DNA from 4 places in the Streptomyces roseirectus genome. Region 2 is predicted to be linked to each of the others. Evidence: riboswitches for the same ligand, from Rfam matches in the RefSeq annotation. Region 2 holds a riboswitch; each other region holds the start of a gene.

Region 1 (5,259 bases), 6.4 Mb from region 2:
CGGCTCCTGGCGGATCGCCGTCGCCCAGCTTCCCGACGCGCGCGTGCAGATCACCGGCGGCGCCGGACACGACGAGTCGGGCCTCCTGCTCCTCGCCGACGGCGACTCCTTCACGACGCCCGTCTTCGCGGCCCTGTGGTCCGCCGGCGGCTTCGGCGGCGCCAGCCGCGCCTGGCACGCCTACCAGCGCGAGCACGTGATCCCGGACGCCGGGCAGGACCGCCCGGTGCTGTTCAACTCCTGGGAGGCGACCAACTTCGACATCTCCGAGGAGCAGCAGCTCGTCCTCGCGCGCAAGGCGGCCGACATCGGCGTCGAGCTGTTCGTCGTCGACGACGGCTGGTTCGGCGCGCGCACCAGCGACCGTGCGGGCCTCGGTGACTGGGCGCCCAACCCCGACCGCTTCCCGCAGGGCCTCAAGCCCCTCGCGGACCAGGTGCACGGCCTCGGCATGCAGTTCGGCATCTGGGTCGAGCCCGAGATGGTCAACCCGGACAGCGACCTCTACCGCGCCCACCCCGACTGGGTGCAGTTCCAGGAGGGCCGCACGCGCACGGAGTCCCGCAACCAGCTGATGCTCAACCTCGCGCGCGAGGACGTCCAGGAGTACCTGTGGGAGCAGTTGGACGGCCTGCTGTCCAGCGCCCCGATCGACTACGTGAAGTGGGACTTCAACCGCTGCTTCACCGACGCGGGCTGGCCCGGCGACCCCTACCCGCAGCGCCTGTGGGTCGACCACGTGCGCGCGCTGTACGCCCTGCTCGACCGGCTGCGCGCGGCGCACCCCGGCGTCGCCTTCGAGTCCTGCTCGGGCGGCGGCGGCCGGATCGACCTCGGCATCCTCAGCCGCACGGACCAGGTGTGGACCTCCGACAACACCGACCCGCTGGACCGGCTCGCCATCCAGCACGGCTTCAGCCAGATCCATCCCGCGCGCGTGATGGCCGCCTGGGTCACCGACAGCCCCAACACCCAGCTGAACAACCGGGTCAGCTCGCTGAAGTTCCGGTTCGTCAGCTCCTTCGCCGGGGTGCTCGGCGTCGGCGGCGACCTCTCCGAGTGGACCGACGCGGAACTCGCCGAGGCGCGCGAGTGGGTGGAGCTCTACAAGGAGATCCGGCCCGTCGTCCAGCAGGGCGACCTGTACCGGCTCAGGGCGCCGCAGGGCGGGCTGAGCGCCGTGCAGTACGTGCGCGGGGACGAGACGGTCGTCCTCGCCTGGCTCCAGGCGCAGCACTACGGGGAGCCGGTGCCGGCGGTGCGGCTGCGGGGGCTCGACGCGACGGCGTCGTACGAATGCCTCGAAACGGGCGAAATTCATCGGGGTGCGGTGCTGCTGCATCACGGATTGCGGACCGGACTGAGTGGTGACCTGGACGCGGGAGTATTCCGACTGCGCCGCATCTGAGCTTTCTGTCCGTATTCGCAGATTTCATTCCGGCTCGCTCCGGGATAAGGAAAGCCCTACATCGGACGTGTGACCAGGGTCATATTCCTGGCCCTGGGTCACGCGTCATGTTCACGTAATAGGGGCGCTTTTCAAGGGAGATTGGGCATGCGGGCCGGTTGTGTCCGCACGCGGGGTGACCGGGAAAGCCCACGGCGCGTCAACGCGCGGAGAATTCACAGGCGGATTCTGCTTGTGATCGCGTGTCCGCGTCGCCTACGTTCACCAGCAATCCGGGCGGACGCCGAATCCTGCCACCGCCCGGGGCCGCACCCGACCACAGGAAACGGCAGGAGCGGGGGACCCACAGGAATCACCGCCTGTTCCGGTCTCCGGAAGAGGCTAGGGGTAAAGCCGCACCTCGCTGCGGCCGGGCATCTCCTGCTCGCACCCGACAGCTCACCTCGCAGGCGCAGGAGAGGAATTCCATGTCCGCCAGGGGTAAGCACCGCCGCCCTAAGCCGCCCCGTTTCTCCCGTTCGCTGGCCGCCGCCGGAACCGGTGGCGCGGCGCTCGCGATACCGCTCATCGGGGCCACCGGGGCGCACGCGCAGACGGCGTCCTCCGCGAACACCTCCGCGGCCGCCGCGTCGGTCGCGTCCGTCGGCGACCAGGCCGCCCGGAGCGTGCCGGCCGCGCGGACCGCTACGCCGGCCAGTGCGGCGTCCGCGACGTCGACTCCGTCGGGCACCCGCAAGACGTCCGTCTACACCGTCCGGTCCGGCGACTACCTGTCGAAGATCGCCCAGGAGCAGAACGTCCGAGGGGGCTGGCAGCGGCTCTACGAGGACAACCGGGAGGCCGTCGGCTCCGACCCGTCGCTGATCCATCCCGGGCTGCGGCTGTCGCTCGGCGCGAAGGCGGCGCGTGGCGGCTCCGGGAGCACGGAGAGCGGTTCGCAGTCCTCGTCCGGCTCATCCGGGTCGTCGGGCTCTTCGGGGTCGCAGTCCTCGCAGCGGTCGTCCCAGAAGTCGGACAGCTCGCGGGACTCGCAGGCGTCGACGCGGTCCTCTTCCCGCGGCTCTTCGTCCGGCAGCTCCTCCTCGGGCGGCTCCTCGAAGGGGTCCGGTGGGAGTGTGTCGTCCTCCGGGTTCGCGCTGCCGGTCAAGGGCGCGGTCGTCGGGACCGGGTACCGCGTCTCGGGCAGCATGTGGTCCAGCGGCTATCACACGGGCGTCGACTTCGTCGTGCCGACCGGCACCGCCCTGCGGGCCGTCGGCGCCGGGACGGTCGTCTCGGCCGGCTGGGCCGGGGCGTACGGCAACCAGGTCGTCATCCGGCTCGCGGACGGCTACTACGCGCAGTACGCGCACATGTCGTCGATCACCGTCTCGGTCGGCGAGACCGTCAGCGCGGGCGAGGTGATCGGCTACTCGGGCTCCACGGGCAACGTGACCGGGCCGCACCTGCACTTCGAGATGCGGACCACCGCGAACTACGGCTCGGACATCGACCCGCTGGCGTTCCTCCGCTCGCACGGCGTCTCCGTCTGACACCTCGCCTCACCTGAGACTCCGCCTCATCTGACACGCCTCCGAAGGCCGGACCCCGATCCCCGGGTCCGGCCTTCGGGGCGTTCCGGGTGCCTTCAGGGGGCGCGCGGATGTCGGATTCTGCGCGTTCATGATCGTTTCATTGCGGTCGTGTGGCAGGAGGGCCGGAAGCGTCGACAGCCGGAAGAGGGCGGGGAGACAGTGATCTCCGCCCCCTCCCGCAAGCTCCTTCCCTGGAGGTCCCGTGTCCGGCGCCCACCGACGCACCGTCATCAAGGGCGCCGCCGTCGCGGCCGCCGCCACCTCGGTCTCCTGGGCCCGGTCCCGCCCGGCCGCCGCGACCTCCGGCGCCCGCACCGAACTGCGCTGGCTGGAAGGCGCCCCCGACGCCCACGCGGGCGCCACCTGGGGCGTGCCGTGGGCGCGCGGCACCCGCCACCCGGAGCAGCCGCTCGGACTGACCACCGTCGACGGCACCGACGTCCCCGTCCGGACCTGGCCCACCGCCTACCGGCCCGACGGCTCGGTGAAGCGGACGGCCCACGCGATCGCCCCGGACGCCCCGAAGGCCGACCGCTACCTGCTCGGTACCCGGCACTACGCGGACAGCGCCAAACAGGTCCGCATCTCGGCCACCGCCAACCGGCGCTTCTTCCACTACCTCACCGGCGACGAGCGCACCGGTGACCTGCTGCGCGAACTCGCCGACGTGGAACGGACGTTCCTCGCCGTCGACCCGCAGCGCAAGGTCCGCACCGACGGCTACCTCCCCGGTGACCGGCACGCCCCCAAGGCGGAACAGGCGCGCGCGAAACTGGTCAACTCCCTGCGGACGATCGCCGCCCAGCCTCACGGCTTCTTCACCGGAACCGGTCTGCTCGACGCGGACACCGGGAAGTTCGCGGTCACGTCGAGCACCGCCGTCAACGTGTCGCATCACCGCGAAGGATTTCTTCACCGGCAACGACACCTACTTCCCCTCCGGCGACTGCTCCCGAGTCACGGTTTCCCCGCCCCAAGTCCTGCGCACGGTAAGGGAGATCCCCTGGATCTCCACCAACTCCTCGGCGATCGGATACCGACGTGAAATCAGGCAAGAACTCCGGCATGAATTCCGGTGTGAGACGGCTTCTGCTCGCGGCCTGTGGCAGCCTGCTGATCCTCGCGCCCACCCCGGCTCTCGGGTACGGGACCTCCGCCGCCGGAACGGTCCGCCCCGACGACCGGCGCCTCGCCTTCGAGGGGCACTGGAGCCGTGACGGCGAGGCCGCCGTGACCGTCAACTCCGGTTCCCGGCTGCGGTTCCGCTTCACCGGGACCACCGTGCACGCCCTCTTCGACGTCGGCTCGGTCACCGTTCCCGCGCAGGTGTACGTCTCCGTCGACGGCGGGCCCCGGCAGCGGCACGCGATCGACCGGACGGACCTTGCGATCACCGCGCGCGGGCACGGTCCGCACACCGTCGAGCTGTCGGTGAAGGACGTGTTCTCGCGGGCGAACCGCTGGGTGCCGCCGCTGGCGACGGGGGTGACGCTGACGGGGCTCAAGGGGCGGATCGTCCCTCAACGGCCGTTGCCCGAGCGGCGGTTCGTCTTCTACGGCGACTCCATCACCCAAGGCGTCAACGCCCTGTGCGGCGACAACTCCACCTCCGACTGCGCCGACGCCACGGCCGCCTATCCGACGCTGGTCGCCGACGCGCTGCACGCGCGGCTCACGCAGGTCGGGTTCGGGCGGCAGGGGGTGATCCAGACCGGGAACGGGGGAGTGCCCGACGCCGGGGCCGCGTACGGGTGGAACTACGCGGGCTCACCGGCGAGTTCGGACCGGCGGGCCGATGTCGTCGTCGTCAACCAAGGGGCGAACGACGTGGCGTACGGGGGCGAGGAGTTCCGGGCCGCCTATCGCGCCTACCTGATCCGGCTGCGGCAAGCCGCCCCGCATGCCCGCGTGTTGGCGATGCGTCCGCTCAACGGGGCCCATGCGGCGGACGTTTCGGCGGTGGTCGCCGAACTCGCCGATCCGCGTATCGAGTTCGTGGACACGACGGGGTGGGTGTCTGCCGAGGCCGGGGACCTCAATGACGCCGTCCATCCCAATGTGCGGGGGCATCGCAAGGTGGCCCAGCGGCTGATCGGCCTGATGTCCGGGAGGGCTTGATCGGTGAGTGGTGTGAGTGGATCCTCGCGGGGACAGTTGATCACCGCGTGCCGAACATCGAAGGAGCATCTTGCCGTGACGACCACGCGTAGAGCGTTCGGAGCCCTTGCCGCGGGCGCCGCACTGGCGGCCCTCGCCCCCACTGCCCAAGCGACTGCC
Region 2 (5,259 bases):
CATTCTAACGTCACGTACGTCCTGTACATTTTTTACAGACGCCGACGGAACAGAAGCCGAAGGAGAGGGGCCACCCATGACCCGCCCGACCGCCCGCCACGTCCTGCCCGAGTTCCACGAACGCACGAGTCACGGCACCAAGACCCTGGACCCGTACTCGAAGCTCCTGGAGGAACGGATCGTGTTCCTCGGGGCCCCGGTGGACGACGTGTCGGCGAACGACGTGATGGCCCAGTTCATGCACCTGGAGTACCGGGACCCGGACCAGGACATCTCGCTCTACATCAACTCGCCCGGCGGCTCGTTCACGGCGATGGCGGCGATCTACGACACGATGCGCTACGTCAGCTGCGACGTGGAGACGATCTGCCTGGGCCAGGCGGGCTCGTCCGCGGCGATCCTGCTGGCCGCCGGCACCCCGGGCAAGCGGCTGATCCTGCCGGGCGCGCGTGTGGTGATCGGCCAGCCGGAGGCCGGTCAGATCCAGGGCCAGGCCAGCGATCTCGCCATCCAGGCCGAGGAGTTGACCCGTACCCGCGCGCTCCTGGAGGAGATGCTCGTCCGCCACACGGGCCGCGCCCCCGAGCGGGTGACCGAGGACATCGAGCGGGACATGGTGCTGGACGCCCCGGCGGCCGTGGAGTACGGCCTGGTCGACCGGGTCGTGCCGAGCCGCAGGTCGAGCGGGAGGTAGGGGGCGGATGCTGCCGGAACTCCCGCCGCTGCCGGCGCTGACCCGCGCGGAGGCCGACCTCGTCGACCACTACCTGGAGGTCGTCGACCTGGTGGGCCGCATCAACCCGAGCCGGGACGGCGACACCTACCGGGGCCTGAGGGCGGCCCAGGCCCTGGTGACGAAGGCGGCGGCGCTGCGTGACGCCCTGACGCTGATGCACCAGCGCGGCGAACACGAACTGCACGCCCCGACCCTGGCCCGCGCCCTGCGCGTCCTGGACGGCGAGCGCCGCACGGCCCGGGTGAACCTGCCGCCTCCCGGCACCTGAAAGCGCCCTGAACCACCCGAAAGCGCCCGAAACATCAGAGGGGGGACACCGGGAGGCGCACCGGAGGACGCACGAAGCACAGAAGCACGCACGCGTGCCGCCCCCCTCGCGCCACGCGCGTGTGCCTGCCCCCGCGCTCCCGCCGAAGGACGTACGGCCCCGTCGCGGGGTGCGTGATGACGCAGCGCCCGCCGACGGGGCGAGGGGTGTCGGAAGTGGCGTGGCCAAGACCCCCGTTCGGCGTAACGAGGTTTCCCCCGGGCGGCCCTCAGCGGTTGCGCAACCTGCGGATACGGGGTGCGGACCGGGGCATTTCCGCCCTGTTCGAGGGCTGGTCGAGTGACGGACACGTTGCCCCCGTGTGAACTGTTCACCCGAATGGCCCAGTCGTGAGTAAGGCCACAAATCCTCGGATTCGTTGGGTATTCCGGTCACGAGTGAGTCAAGATCCCTGTCTGACGACAAGCCCCCGCCACCAGAGGCGGGGCGGTCCGGGTGGACGCCGAGTCCTGCCGCCGCCCGGATGACCGAGTCGACAGGAGTGCATCGGCAGGAGTGGAGGACCCAGGCAGTACGGGTCGCCGGAACGGTCACGCCATGGCCGCACCGAGCAGCCCTTGGGGTGAAGCCGTGGTGACACGGCCGGGCCAACTTCGCCAGCCCGAATCCGACAGGTCATCCTTCACAGGCGGTTGACGAAGGGTTGCGCATGACTGCGCTCAATCGTGTCCCGTCGATGATGGTCCGAGCCGGTACGGTCTCGGCCTTCGCACTGGCCGCCGTGGGCGGCTCGGTGGTCGTACCGGGTGTCGCCTCCGGAGCCGAGGCGGCCACCGCCTCGACGAAGGCGCTCCAGGTCGCGGCGTCCAAGAAGGGCGCCCCGTACAAGTACGGCGCCGCCGGACCGAAGCGGTTCGACTGCTCGGGGCTCACGCAGTACGCGTTCAAGAAGGCGGGCAAGTCCCTGCCGCGCACGGCGTCCCAGCAGTACAACAGGACCAAGCACATCTCCGCGTCGAAGCGGCAGAAGGGGGACCTGGTCTTCTTCCACTCGGGCTCGAACGTCTACCACGTGGGCATATACGCGGGCGCGAACAAGCTGTGGCACTCGCCGAAGACCGGTGACGTCGTACGGCTGCAGAAGATCTGGACCAAGAGCGTCTGGTACGGCCGCGTGAAGTAGGTCAGGAGTCCTGCCGGGCCGGCACCGGCCAGGGGAGCGCGCAGGCGACCGTCTTGCCGCCCTCCGACGTGGGCCGGACCGTGAGCCGCCCGCCGCACTCCGCCGCCAGTGAGCGGATGATCACCATCCCCCGGCCGTTGTCCTGCTGGACAGCGGCCGGGAGGCGTTTGGGGAACCGGGGATGGCTGTCGGTGACGCCGACGCTGACCTGCTCGTCCCGGTCGAGGACGAGGTCGACGGTGAAGGTCGGGGACTGGCCGAGCGTGTGCTGGACGGCGTTGGTGGCGAGTTCGGAGACGATCAGGCGGATGGTCTCGGCGAGGTCCGCGCCGGGCGGCAGGCCCCACTCCGCGAGCGTGCCCGCGGTGAAGGTGCGGGCCGCGGCGACCGAGACGGGGTCGCTCGGCAGGGTGACGGATGCTTCCAGGTGGTCTGCCATGGCGACGTCGTCCCTTTCCCACGGGACCGACTGTCCGACACGGAGCGGATGGTTCGAGTACGGTCCCGGACTGGTGCTTCACCGTCAGACTGCCATTTCCCGGGCGTCCTGTGCGGCGATCCACCAGGATGTGCATATATCTGTCGCTCGAAGCGGTGAACTCTGCCACGGCAGAGCGGATTTGAGCGACGCTTTGGGAGTAATGGGGAGTGAGGAGAAGGCCATGCAACACGGCCCCGCGGTACGGCGCCGCAAACTGGGCGCGGAACTGCGTGCGTTACGCAACCGGGCCCGGCTGACGAGCGGCGAGGCGGCCCGCCTGGTGGGCTGGCACCAGTCGAAGGTGAGCCGGATCGAGACGGGCACCAGCAGTGCGAAACCGGCCGATGTGGCGCTGCTGCTGGACGCCTACGGGGTGCGTGACGATCGGCTGCGGGAGCTGATGCTGGTGCTCGCCGGGGTCGACGAGGGCGTCGGCCGGGACCACTGGTGGCACGCCTACCGGGGTGTACTGCCGCCCACGTACCGGGACTTCATCAGCCTGGAGTCGCAGGCGAGCGCGATGCGCACGCTGGAGACGACCGTGGTCCCGGGGCTCCTGCAGACCCCCGAGTACGCCCGCGCGGTGACCCGTTCGGCCCTGGAGGGTGTGGACGAGGAGCAGCTGGACGCGCTGGTGGAGGTGCGTCTGGCCCGGCAGGACGTGCTGCGCGGGGACCCGCCGCTGCTGCTGAGCGCCGTCCTCGACGAGGCGGTGCTGCGCCGTCAGGTGGGCGGTCCCGAGGTGATGGCGGCGCAGTTGGAACGGCTTCTGGAGGACGCGCGACTTCCCCAAGTGCGGCTGCAGGTACTGCCGTTCACCGCGGGGGCGCATATCGGCGTCACCGGGCCTTTCGTTGTCTTCTCGTTTTCGAGCGTTTCTGATCTGGATGTGGTCGTTCTCGACCACTTGACGAGTAGTCATCACCTTGAGGGGAAAGAAGACCTCCGGGCCTACTCGGAGGCTTTCACCAACCTTCAGATCCACGCCCTTTCACCCGAGGACTCGTTGGATTACATCGCCGGGATAGGTGACGGCGCGTAAGGAGGCACCCCCATGACAGCACTGCCTCGGAACGTACCTTCCGCAAGCTCGTTGCAGGTCGCTCACTGGCTGCGCAGCAGCTACAGCACCGGAGCCAACAACTGCGTGGAAACGGCCCCGTCCACGGGTCTCCTCGCGGTCCGCGACTCCAAGTCCCCCACCGGACCCGCGCTGCTCTTCACCCCGGGGAGCTGGTCGGTGTTCACCTCGGCACTCTGATCGCACCGTTCACGGTCGTGCCCGCCGACTCATGGCCGTGTCGCGTCGATCACCCGCACCGCGCGGGCCACCTCTTCCCCGGAGAGGTCCGCGCGGGCGGTCAGCCGCAGCCGTGACACACCGTCGGGCACGGACGGGGGCCGGAAACACCCCACGAAGAGACCCGCCTCCCGGCAGTCGGCGGCCCAGCGGACCGCCGACCCGGGAGAGGGCGCGCGCACGGAGACGACCGCGGCGTCCGGACGTACCGCGTCCAGACCCGCGGCCGTCAGGCGTGCGTGCAGGTCGCCCGCCACCGCGCGGGCGCGCGCCGCCCGTCCGGGCTCGGCGCGCAGCAGCCGCAGCGCCGCGAGGGCGGCACCGGCCGCCGCGGGGGCGAGCCCGGTGTCGAAGATGAACGTCCGCGCCGCGTTGACGAGATGGTCGATCACCTTCGCGGGCCCCAGCACCGCGCCGCCCTGGCTGCCCAGCGACTTCGACAGGGTGACGGTGACGACGACGTCGTCCGCGCCCGCGAGCCCCGCCGCGTGCGGGGCGCCCCGGCCGCCGTCGCCGAGCACCCCGAGCCCGTGCGCGTCGTCCACGACGAGCCCGGCGCCCGTCTCCCGGCAGGCGTACGCGAGTCGGTCCAGGGGCGCGGCGTCGCCGTCGACGGAGAAGACGGTGTCGGAGACGACGAGCGCGTCGCCGTCGTGGGCGCGCAGGGTCTTGCGGACGGCGTCGGGGTCGGCGTGGCCGACGACCTGGACGGCGCCCCGGGCGAGGCGGCAGCCGTCGATGAGGGAGGCGTGGTTGCCGGCGTCGGACAGGACGAGCGTCCCCTCGGGGGCGAGCGCGGTCACCGCCGCGAGGTTCGCCGCGTACCCGGAGGAGAACACCAGCGCGGCCTCGGCGCCGCAGAACTCGGCGAGTTCGCGCTCCAGTTCGGCGTGCAGCTCGGTCGTGCCGGTGACCAGCCGCGAGCCGGTGGCGCCGCCGCCCCACGTCCGGGCGGCCTCGGCTGCGGCCCCGGTGACCTCGGGGTGGCGGGCGAGGCCCAGGTAGTCGTTGCTCGCGAGGTCGAGCAGGGGGCTCGCGGCGGGGCGCGGACGCAGGGTGCGGACGAGTCCGGCGCGGCGGCGCCGGTCCGCGTGGTCGTCGATCCAGCCGAACGCCATGGCCCCTCCGGGGTGTGTGGATAGCCGGGGTTTGTAGGTAGCGGACAGACACTAGCGGCCCGACAAGCCGCCCACTGTGTGGCAATACCCACACGTCACGCGGGGTCTGTTGTGCGGTCTCCACCTTGGCCCCAGGCGGCCCGGCAGGGCAGGATCGGCTCTCATGGACCTGC
Region 3 (5,259 bases), 5.5 Mb from region 2:
TGGACGCGGCGACCCTGGAGGACGCGCGCGCGTTCTTCCGCACGTACTACGCGCCGAACAACGCCGTCCTGTCGGTCGTCGGCGACATCGACCCGCAGCAGACGCTCGCCTGGGTCGAGAAGTACTTCGGCTCCATCCCCGCGCACGACGGCAAGCCCGAACCGCGCGACGGCTCCCTGCCGGACGTCATCGGTGAGGAACTGCGCGAGGTCGTCGTCGAGGAGGTCCCGGCGCGCGCCCTGATGGCCGCCTACCGGCTCCCCGAGGACGGCACGCGCGCGGGGGACGCGGCCGACCTGGCGCTCACCGTCCTGGGCGGCGGCGAGTCCTCCCGCCTCTACAACCGCCTCGTACGGCGCGACCGGACGGCCGTCGCCGCCGGGTTCGGCCTGCTGCGGCTGGCCGGCGCGCCCTCCCTGGGCTGGCTGGACGTCAAGACGTCCGGGGACGTCGAGGTGCCCGTCATCGAGGCCGCCATCGACGAGGAGCTGGCCCGGTTCGCCGCCGAGGGACCCACCGCCGAGGAGATGGAGCGCGCGCAGGCGCAGCTGGAGCGCGAGTGGCTGGACCGGCTCGGCACGGTCGCGGGCCGCGCGGACGAACTGTGCCGCTTCGCCGTCCTGTTCGGCGACGCGCAGCTCGCCCTCACGGCCGTCCAGCGTGTGCTGGAGATCACCCCGGAGGAGGTCCAGGAGGTCGCCAAGGCCCGCCTGCGGCCCGACAACCGCGCGGTGCTCGTCTACGAGCCCAAGCACCCGGACGACGCCGAGGACGCCGACGTCCCCGGGGACCCCGCGCGCGAAGCGACCGTAGAGGCTGCCGACGACAACGAGGAGACGGGCAAGTGACCGAGCTCGCCACGATGGACTTCCACCCGCAGCCCCAGGCGGGCGAGGCCAAGCCGTGGGCGTTCCCCGCGCCCGAGCGCGCCGCCCTCGCCAACGGTCTGACCGTCCTGCGCTGCCACCGCCCCGGCCAGCAGGTCGTCGCCGTCGAGATCCTGCTCGACGCGCCCCTGGAGGCCGAGCCGACCGGCCTGGACGGTGTCGCCACGATCATGGCGCGGGCCTTCTCCGAGGGCACCGACCGGCACTCCGCCGAGGAGTACGCGGCCGAGCTGGAGCGCGCGGGCGCCACGCTCGACGCGCACGCCGACCACCCCGGCGTCCGCCTCAGCCTGGAGGTCCCGGCCTCCCGGCTCGCCAAGGGGCTCGGGCTGCTCGCCGACGCCCTGCGCGCGCCCGCGTTCGCCGAGGGCGAGGTCGAACGGCTGGTGCGCAACCGCCTCGACGAGATCCCCCACGAACTCGCCAACCCGTCCCGGCGGGCCGCCAAGGAGCTCTCCAAGGCGCTGTTCCCGGCGACCGCGCGCATGTCGCGCCCGCGCCAGGGCACCGAGGACACCGTCGAGAAGATCGACGCCGCCGCCGTCCGCGCCTTCTACGACCGGCACGTGCGCCCCGCCACGGCCACCGCGGTCGTCGTCGGCGACCTGGACGGCGTCGACCTCGACGCGCTGCTCGGCGAGACCCTGGGCGCCTGGACGGGTACCCCGGCGCAGCCCCGGCCCGTCCCGCCGATCACCGCCGACGACACCGGGCGCGTCGTCATCGTCGACCGGCCCGGCGCCGTCCAGACGCAGCTGCTGATCGGGCGCGTGGGCGCCGACCGGCACGACCGCGTGTGGGCCGCCCAGGTGCTCGGCACGTACTGCCTCGGCGGCACCCTGACGTCCCGTCTGGACGCCGTCCTGCGCGAGGAGAAGGGCTACACCTACGGCGTGCGCGCCTTCGGCCAGGTCCTGCGCTCCGCCCCCGACGGCACCGGCGCGTCCATGCTCGCCATCAGCGGCTCCGTGGACACGCCCAACACCGGGCCCGCCCTCGCGGACCTGTGGACCGTCCTGCGCACGCTCGCCGCCGAGGGCCTGACGGACGCCGAGCGCGACTTCGCCGTCCAGAACCTCGTCGGGGTGGCGCCGCTCAAGTACGAGACCGCCGCGGCCGTCGCCGGGACCCTCGCCGACCAGGTCGAGCAGCACCTGCCCGACGACTTCCAGGCGACCCTGTACCGCAGGCTCGCCGCCACCGGGACCGTCGAGGCCACCGCCGCCGTCGTCAACGCCTTCCCGGTCGACCGCCTGGTGACCGTCCTGGTCGGCGACGCGAAGGAGATCCGCGAGCCGGTCGAGGCCCTGGGGATCGGGCCGGTGCAGGTGGTGACGGCGGAGTAGCCGGCCGGCGTACGCGCGGGTGCGACCGTTCGGGCACGCGCGTGTGGGACCACTGCCGTGCGCGCCCTGGGCCGCCGTCCGGAGACATCTCCGGGCGGCGGCTCCGTCGTACCGGCCCGCGCGCGTGCGCCGAACCTTCCCCCCGCCCTGCCTCGTTCGCCTGTTCGCACATCGACACCCTGCCCGGAAACGTTCCTCGGGGATGACCGTTTTCGCCCGGAGGGTGCACCTCTGCCCTGTGGTCTGCGCTACAAAAACCGCTGTGCGTTTGGGAATCGGCGGTGTGCCCCTCTAGCGTCGTCCGGGCTGTTCGTCGGGCAGTGCGCCGCACACCGCGGCACCGGACAGCGATCGCCGAGTCCCCGCACGGCGCGAGCCAGGGGAGCCGGGGACCCACAGTCCCTGGGGTGAATCGGGCGCGTGCGCCCGTAGGAGACCTTCCTGCTCCGAACCCGTCAGCTAACCCGGTAGGCGAGAGGGAAGGAAAGGACGAACTCGACCTCATGGCGTTCACCTGCGCCACCGGGAAGCGCCGCAAGGCGACCCGGATCCAGCGCACGACGGCCCGCGCGGCCGGCATAGCGGCGCTGACGACGTCGGCACTGGCGGCCGGCTCTCCCCCCGAACCGACGGCCGCGAACGCCATGACGCTCGCGGACGACACGGTCACCATGCGCCTCGACGTCACCGAGCAGGCCGCCGACCGCGCGGACGCGCAGCAGCACGCCGTCCAGCAGGCGGCCGTACGCGCGCAGGCGCAGGCTCTGCGCGCCCAGGCAGCCGAGGACGCGAGGGCGGCTCGCGCGGCCGAGGCACGCGCCGCGCGCGAGGCGGAACGGGCCCGGCTCAACGCGTTCGTCGCGCCGATCACCGGCTCCTACGTCTCCACCGGCTACCGCAGCGGCGGCTCCCTGTGGTCCTCCGGCAGCCACACGGGCATCGACTTCCACGCCGCCACCGGCACCCCGGTGCACGCCGTGGGCCTCGGCACCGTCGTCGAGGCGGGCTGGGGCGGCGCCTACGGCAACCAGGTCGTCGTCCGGATGCACGACGGGACGTACACCCAGTACGGCCACCTGTCGGCGATCTCCGTGGCGGTGGGCCAGACGGTCACCCCCGGCGAACTGATCGGCTACTCGGGCGCGACCGGCAACGTGACGGGCCCGCACCTGCACTTCGAGGCGCGCACGACGGCGGAGTACGGCTCCGACATCGACCCGGTCGCCTATCTGCGCGCGCACGGCGTCGACGTCTGACCTCTGCGCGAGATCGTCCAGCCCCGGCTCCTCCAGCCGGGGCTTTCGGCGTTTCGCACGCTCTCCTGTCCAAAAAATATCCCTGGATTCCGGCTCGCCATCGGAAATTCCCGCTCATTGCAATAGAGTCACGGAACACACGTCGATCGGCGCGTTCGGCGGCGTTTCACGGGGATTAAGGCGGAGGTCGGTCATGCGTATTCCGGCGCACTCGGTGTGCACGGCCATCCGGGACGACATCGTCGCGGGTGTCTACGAGCGTGGCAGCCGCCTCACCGAGGAACTTCTCGCGCGCCGGTATGGCGTCAGCCGCGTCCCGGTCCGTGAGGCGCTGCGCACGCTGGAGGCCGAGGGGTTCGTCGTGACACGGCGCCACGCGGGCGCGTGCGTGGCCGAGCCGACCGAGCAGGAGGCCGCCGACCTGCTGGAGATGCGCCTGCTGCTGGAGCCGCTGGGCGCCGCCCGTGCCGCGCAGCGGCGCACGGAGGCCCACCTGAAGGTGCTGCGCGGACTCGTCAGGCTGGGCCAGGAGCGCGCCAGGAGGGGCAACAGCGAGGATCTACGTTCCCTGGGCGGCTGGTTCCACGAGACGCTGGCCCAGGCGTGCGGAAGCCATGCCCTGACCTCGACGTTGACCCAGCTGCGCCACAAGATCGCCTGGATGTACGCCGTGGAGCCGCCGGCCAGCCCTGTCGACTCCTGGACCGAGCACGGAGCGATCGTGGACGCCGTCGCGCGCGGGGACGCCGAGCGCGCGCGGGCGGTCACCGCGCTGCACACCGAGCGCTCCACGGCCGCGCACCGGCTGCGCTTCGCCGGCGCCGACCGTGTGAGGACTTCGCAACACGCCGTAAACATGTCCGGCCTGCGGCATTAACACGGGCGCCGTATACAAAGAAGAGATATTCGGCGGAGGTGTATTTCCGCTGCCCTTTTCCCGGGTGCGCCGTGAATTCCCCGGCGTACGCCCTCCGCATGTGTTCACGCGGCCCTAATCCTGCGCGGGGCAATTCATTCCCGGGTTCCCGGAAAACGGCGGAGCCGCGCCGCCCGGTGGGGCGGCGCGGCTCACGCGCGCGTGGAGCGCCGGTTCAGACGGTCTCGGGAAGCTCGTCGAGACCTTCGGAGACCAGCTTGGCCAGCCGGTCGAGGGCCGCGTCGGCGCCCTCGGCGTCGGCGGTCAGCACGACCTCCTCGCCGCCCTGGGCGCCGAGGCCGAGGACGGCCAGCATGGACGCCGCGTTGACGGGGCTGCCGCCCGCCTTGGCGATTGTGACCGGGACGCCTGTGGCCGTGGCGGCTCGGACGAAGAGGGAGGCGGGGCGGGCGTGAAGGCCCTCCGCCCAGCCGATGGTGACGCGGCGCTCAGCCATGTGATGCTGCCCTTCGGTGTTCAGGGTTGTCTAGACCATTTTTCCACACGTGAAGCGTCCCCGGAGCAGGCGCGACGGCCCCTCCGAGGCGGCTTGTCCGGACCGCGGCCTCGGTCCGGCTCGTGCCGTCTTCCGTCCCCCAGACTGCCTCGCGCCGTTGTCGGACGCGAGCCGTACCCTGGGCCCCATGCAGAGCGCGCAGGAGCGGCACGAGTACCCCGCCCACTGGGAAGCCGACGTGGTGCTGCGCGACGGCGGTACCGCGCGCGTGCGGCCCATCACCGCCGACGACGCCGAGCGCCTGGTCAGCTTCTACGAGCAGGTGTCGGACGAGTCGAAGTACTACCGCTTCTTCGCGCCCTACCCGCGCCTGTCCGCGAAGGACGTCCACCGCTTC
Region 4 (5,259 bases), 4.2 Mb from region 2:
GGACGTCATCGGCGTGATCCGGGGCGGTGCGCGCGGGTACGTCACCAAGACGATCACCGGGACCGACCTGGTGGCGTCGATCTTCCGCGTCCAGGAGGGCGACGCCGTCTTCTCGCCGAGGCTCGCCGGGTTCGTCCTCGACGCCTTCGCCTCCACCGACGCGCCCCCGATCGACGAGGACCTGGACCGCCTCACCCAGCGTGAGCGCGAGGTGCTGCGTCTCATCGCGCGCGGGTACGCGTACAAGGAGATCGCCAAGCAGCTCTACATCTCCGTCAAGACGGTCGAGTCCCATGTGTCGGCGGTGCTGCGCAAGCTCCAGCTGTCGAACCGGCACGAACTGACGCGGTGGGCGACGGCTCGTCGGCTGGTGTGAGGGGCTTGCTGTGGGCGAACCGGCGTGCGCGGGGCGGCGGTTGAGGGGCGTCCGTCCGGGTCGGCGTCTCGGTGGCCGCGTGCCCTCACGACACCCGGGTGGCGCCCGCGAACGGCATCTCGTCGATGGGGGCGATACGGACCGGGGCGGACGGGTTGGGGGCGTGGATCATCTTGCCGCCGCCGATGTAGAGGCCGACGTGGCTGATGCCGGAGTAGAAGAACACGAGGTCGCCGGGGAGGAGTTGGTCCCGGGAGACGCGCCGGCCCGCACCGATCTGGGCGTACGTGGTGCGGGGCAGGGAGAGTCCGGCGGAGCGGTAGGCGGCCTGGACGAGGCCGGAGCAGTCGAAGGCGTCCGGCCCGGTGGCGCCCCAGACGTAGGGGCTGCCGAGCTTGGAGTAGGCGTAGGAGACCGCGGCGCCCGCGCGGGAGCCCGGCGCCTGGACGGACGGCTGGAGGGGGACGCGGGCGCCCCGGGAGGCACGCTCGGCGGCGGAACCGACCGCCTGCGCACCCGCGCCGGTGACCTGCGCCCGTTCCCGCTCCGTCAGTTGGGCCAGCAGGCTGCGCGCCGAGGAGAGGCGCGCGGTGATCGTCTCCTTGTGGCGCCGGAGTTCGGCCCGGCGTGCGGACAGGGAGGCCAGCTCCACGCGGGCGGCGCCGCGCAGCCGCTCGACCTCGCCGAGCTGCTGGCGCACGCGCGAGACGGCGGCGGACTGGCGGTCCCCCGCGCGTTCGGCGAAGGCGGCACCGTCGAGGTAGCGGTCGGGATCGCCGGACAGGGCGAGCCGTACGGCGGGGTCGAGGGCGCCGTCGCGGTACTGGGCGGCGGCGAGCGCGCCCAGCGCGTCGCGCTCGGTGTTGAGCCGGGCCTCCTGGCGCGCGGCCTCGTCCCGCAGGGAGTCGAGTCGGCGCTCGGCGGAACGGGCCTTCTCCCGCGCGCCGTTGTACTGCTCGGTGGCTACCTCGGCCTCCCGGTACAGCTTGTCCACCTTCGCCTTCACCTGGGCCGCCGTCGGCGCCGGCTCGGCGTGTCCGGTCCCGTCGAAGGCCGTCGCGGTCGCCGCGCCCGCGAGGGCGAGGGTCGCCGCGGTGCGGGCGGTGTGCGCGACGGTCGCGCGCTGACGGGGCTTGCGGTGCGCTGCCACGTTGGACCTGCACGTCCTTTCCGTATGACCGCCCTGCGCGCCGGGGCCCGTCGGAGTGGGGAGAGCGGGACGGGGCGGGCGCGTCCGGCGGCGCCCCGCACAGGGGGAGCGCGGCGCCGCCGGACCTTCTCGGCGGTGGTGTCCGACTGCCGCCCCTGGCCTGGGCGGCGGTGGGGAGCCGGGCACCTGGGGCAGGACGCTAGGCCGCGACGTGACGTTTGGGTAACGCGATGTGCGGAAGTGACGTCAGAGAGTTTTCCGGTGACCGTATGTGCATACCGGTCCTGCCTTCGAGGGCGGGTCGGGTCGCCGTGTTGACCGAAGCGGGCGTTCCGGCCCGCCACGCGGGCGCGGGTGCTACGGGGGCGGCTGCCGGTACGCGCGCGGGCGCTGATTAGGCTCCGGACCCATGGACGTACTCATCCATTTCTTCGTCGGCCTGCACATCATCGGGATCGCCGCGCTGCTCGGCGGGTTCCTCACCCAGCTGAAGGCGATGGGGCAGGGCACCGCCCGCTTCGTTCCCGGCATGCTGCACGGTGCCGCGACGATGCTGGTCACCGGCGTGATCCTGGTCGGCCTCAACCAGGCCGACGACCAGCACGTCGACAACGTCAAGATCGGCGTCAAGCTGGCGCTGCTGGTCGTCATTCTCGGGCTGACGTATGTGAAAAGGGACGACGAGAAGGTCGAGAAACCCCTTTTCGGGCTCGTCGGTCTGCTGACCGTCGTCAACATCTTCATCGCGGTGCTCTGGACCTGATACCACCGACGCCCTCCTGGGGGAAAGGGCGCCTGGTGACACGTGTTCAGGCCGGGCGCACCACGCTGTGGATTTCCGAGGTGCCCGCGAAATGGATGGATTCCTCGCAGATGTACGCGCCGGGGCGCGGTGCGTGGATCATCCGGCCCTCGCCGATGTAGATGCCGACGTGGGTGATGGCGTCGTGGAAGAAGATCAGGTCACCGGGGCGGGCGTCCGGCAGGCGGATCGGGGTGCCCGCTGTGACCTGGCCGAACGTGGTGCGCGGCAGGGCGACACCGGCGGATTTCCAGGCGGTCTGGGTGAGCCCCGGGCCGTCGAAGGAGCCTGGGCCCGCAGCGCCGAGGACGACAGGTTTGCCGAGCTGTTCCCGGGCGAACGCGAGGGCCCTTTCCGCCTCGGCGGATATCGGGGCGGATTCCTTCGGCCGGTGCGTGGCTTTCGGTTGTCCGGCCGTGTGGAACGACAGGAGGGCCTGGGCTTTGCTCAGCTTTCCCTGGACGGCCGCTTTCGCGTACTTGAGGTCGCTCTCGGGGTCGGTCTCGAATTCGGTGCCGGAAGCAGAATCGAAGTCGGTGTCGAATTCGGGAGCGGCTTCCGGGATGACTTCGGGAACGATATCGGGAACGGCTTCGGGAAAGGCTTCGAGAATGCTCGACGTCATGCCCGGCGTGTAACTCGCCAGACGCTCAGGGACGTCCTCGTGCCCCCTCGGCGCGCCCGCGCGGGTCTGCGGGGCGGCGGTGAAGTCGTCGGCCGCGAAGTCGTGCGCGACGGACGGCGGGAACGCCGGAAGCGGTGGCAGGGCGGGCGGCGGCGGGAGCAGCGGCTCCTGGGCGCGGTAGCGGGCCGAGGCGTCCAGGAAGGTCTTCGCGCGCTTGGTCTCCTTCTCCTTGGCGGCGATGTCCTTCCTCGACCCCGTCTGGCTGTAGAAGGCGTCGAGTTTGCGCTCGACGTCCTCCAGGCTCGGTCTGCCGTCGTCCGTGGGCGGGGCGGCCTCGGCGGCGGGCTGGGAGAGCATCGCCATGGACGTGAGGGCGGCCGTGGCGAGAGCGGGGGTGCTGATGCCTGACGCGCGCATGCCCATCCAGCGGAGCTTGCGATGATGCGACGCCAAAGGAGGCGACTCCTTCCTTGTACCGCCTACCGGGTTAGCTGTCGGGTTCGGGCGGGGATGGTGCTGCGGAAGGTTGCCCTACGGCCTTCCCCGGCGGAGGTCGGCCGATTCACCCCAAGTCTCTCGGTGGGTCCCCGGCTCCGGCTGCCTCGCGCACGGGGGCGGGCCGGACTCGGCGGAGGCCGCGCGCCCGGCGACGTTCGCCGGTGGGGGACAGGCGGCCTTGACCAAAACGGTAGCCAACTCGTGTGGCTTCTGTGAAGGTTGGCGGGCGATATGCCCGATACGTTTTTGTGACCTCTGTCGAAGTCCCCGCAGGTCATCACGGGTTGTGATAGGGGCTATCCGGAAGGTGAGCGTGGAGATTGCCGGGGACCCGGTCCGGTTGTCAGTGGCGGCCTCTAGACTCGGAGAGCGATGAGCAGCCTCTTTGACGACAGCTTCCTGGCCGACCTCCAAGCCCCCCGCGGGCACGGCGAGGAACCCCCTCCGCCGCCGGAGGACGAGCAGACCCCGGAGGCGATTCCGGACGACCTGTTCGGCGGGAAGTTCGACCTGCCGCCGGAGCGGGACGCCCACTACCGCGACGGCGCGCCCCGCCCGGTGCTGGACCCTGCGGCGCTCGTCCACGGGCTGAACGACAACCAGAGCGCGGCGGTGGTCCACGCCGGCTCCCCCCTGCTCATCGTCGCCGGCGCCGGCTCCGGCAAGACCCGCGTCCTGACCCACCGCATCGCGTACCTGCTCGCCGCGCGGAACGTCCACCCGGGCCAGATCCTCGCGATCACCTTCACCAACAAGGCCGCCGGCGAGATGAAGGAGCGCGTCGAACAACTCGTCGGCCCGCGCGCGAACGCGATGTGGGTCATGACGTTCCACAGCGCGTGCGTGCGCATCCTGCGCCGCGAGTCCAAGAAGCTCGGCTTCACCTCGTCCTTCTCGATCTACGACGCCGCCGACTCCAAGCGCCTGATGGCCCTCGTCTGCCGCGACCTGGACCTCGACCCCAAGCGCTTCCCGCCCAAGTCCTTCAGCGCCAAGATCAGCAACCTCAAGAACGAGCTGATCGACGAGGAGGACTTCGCAGCCCGAGCGGCCGACGGATTCGAGAAGACCCTCGCCCAGGCGTACGCGCTCTACCAGTCGCGCCTGCGCGAGGCCAACGCCCTCGACTTCGACGACCTCATCATGACGACGGTCAACCTCCTGCGCGCCTTCCCGGACGTCGCCGAGCACTACCGCCGCCGCTTCCGCCACGTGATGGTCGACGAGTACCAGGACACCAACCACGCCCAGTACGCCCTCGTCCGGGAACTCGTCGGCGGCACTGGTCGTTCCGAGGACACACCGCCCGCCGAGCACGACCTCCCGCCCGCCGAACTCTGCGTCGTGGGCGACGCCGACCAGTCCATCTACGCCTTCCGGGGCGCGACGATCCGCAACATCCTCCAGTTCGAGGAGGACTACCCGAACGCGACGACGATCCTGCTGGAGCAGAACTACCGCTCCACGCAGACGATCCTCTCCGCGGCCAACGCGGTCATCGAGCGCAACGAGTCCCGCAGACCCAAGAACCTGTGGACCAACGCCGGCGCGGGCGCCCGCATCACCGGCTACGTCGCCGACACCGAGCACGACGAGGCCCAGTTCGTCGCCGACGAGATAGACCGCCTCACCGACGCGGGCGACGCCAAGGCGGGCGACGTCGCGGTCTTCTACCGCACCAACGCCCAGTCCCGTGTCTTCGAAGAGGTCTTCATCCGCGTCGGCCTGCCCTACAAGGTCGTCGGCGGCGTCCGCTTCTACGAGCGCAAGGAGGTCAGGGACGTCCTGGCCTACCTCCGCGTCCTCGC

The links. A riboswitch is a leader RNA that binds a small molecule or an ion and turns the genes downstream of it on or off. The one in region 2 is predicted to bind cyclic di-AMP.
Region 1: it holds a riboswitch for cyclic di-AMP, as region 2 does, so the genes downstream of both, IAG44_RS06150 (LysM peptidoglycan-binding domain-containing M23 family metallopeptidase) here and IAG44_RS34240 (C40 family peptidase) in region 2, are expected to answer to the same signal.
Region 3: it holds a riboswitch for cyclic di-AMP, as region 2 does, so the genes downstream of both, IAG44_RS09995 (M23 family metallopeptidase) here and IAG44_RS34240 (C40 family peptidase) in region 2, are expected to answer to the same signal.
Region 4: it holds a riboswitch for cyclic di-AMP, as region 2 does, so the genes downstream of both, IAG44_RS15425 (C40 family peptidase) here and IAG44_RS34240 (C40 family peptidase) in region 2, are expected to answer to the same signal.

The regions. Positions count from the first base shown of each region.
Region 1 is NZ_CP060828.1:1,513,646-1,518,904, reverse strand. Features, by position in the region: gene IAG44_RS06155 (alpha-galactosidase) at 1-1,408, shown strand, start outside; cyclic di-AMP (ydaO/yuaA leader) riboswitch at 1,703-1,873, shown strand; gene IAG44_RS06150 (LysM peptidoglycan-binding domain-containing M23 family metallopeptidase) at 1,876-2,940, shown strand; gene IAG44_RS06145 (exo-rhamnogalacturonan lyase family protein) at 3,185-4,027, shown strand; gene IAG44_RS06140 (GDSL-type esterase/lipase family protein) at 4,060-5,100, shown strand; gene IAG44_RS06135 (DUF6250 domain-containing protein) at 5,176-5,259, shown strand, end outside.
Region 2 is NZ_CP060828.1:7,920,373-7,925,631, reverse strand. Features, by position in the region: gene IAG44_RS34250 (ATP-dependent Clp protease proteolytic subunit) at 77-694, shown strand; gene IAG44_RS34245 (hypothetical protein) at 702-1,004, shown strand; cyclic di-AMP (ydaO/yuaA leader) riboswitch at 1,520-1,710, shown strand; gene IAG44_RS34240 (C40 family peptidase) at 1,714-2,187, shown strand; gene IAG44_RS34235 (ATP-binding protein) at 2,189-2,626, opposite strand; gene IAG44_RS34230 (helix-turn-helix domain-containing protein) at 2,850-3,710, shown strand; gene IAG44_RS34225 (DUF397 domain-containing protein) at 3,723-3,929, shown strand; gene IAG44_RS34220 (8-amino-7-oxononanoate synthase) at 3,959-5,086, opposite strand; gene bioB (biotin synthase BioB) at 5,250-5,259, shown strand, end outside.
Region 3 is NZ_CP060828.1:2,449,672-2,454,930, reverse strand. Features, by position in the region: gene IAG44_RS10005 (M16 family metallopeptidase) at 1-848, shown strand, start outside; gene IAG44_RS10000 (M16 family metallopeptidase) at 845-2,233, shown strand; cyclic di-AMP (ydaO/yuaA leader) riboswitch at 2,576-2,722, shown strand; gene IAG44_RS09995 (M23 family metallopeptidase) at 2,737-3,489, shown strand; gene IAG44_RS09990 (GntR family transcriptional regulator) at 3,683-4,366, shown strand; gene IAG44_RS09985 (HPr family phosphocarrier protein) at 4,581-4,862, opposite strand; gene IAG44_RS09980 (bifunctional acetate--CoA ligase family protein/GNAT family N-acetyltransferase) at 5,050-5,259, shown strand, end outside.
Region 4 is NZ_CP060828.1:3,716,414-3,721,672, reverse strand. Features, by position in the region: gene IAG44_RS15440 (LuxR C-terminal-related transcriptional regulator) at 1-376, shown strand, start outside; gene IAG44_RS15435 (C40 family peptidase) at 462-1,526, opposite strand; gene IAG44_RS15430 (hypothetical protein) at 1,936-2,289, shown strand; gene IAG44_RS15425 (C40 family peptidase) at 2,336-3,406, opposite strand; cyclic di-AMP (ydaO/yuaA leader) riboswitch at 3,415-3,562, opposite strand; gene pcrA (DNA helicase PcrA) at 3,824-5,259, shown strand, end outside.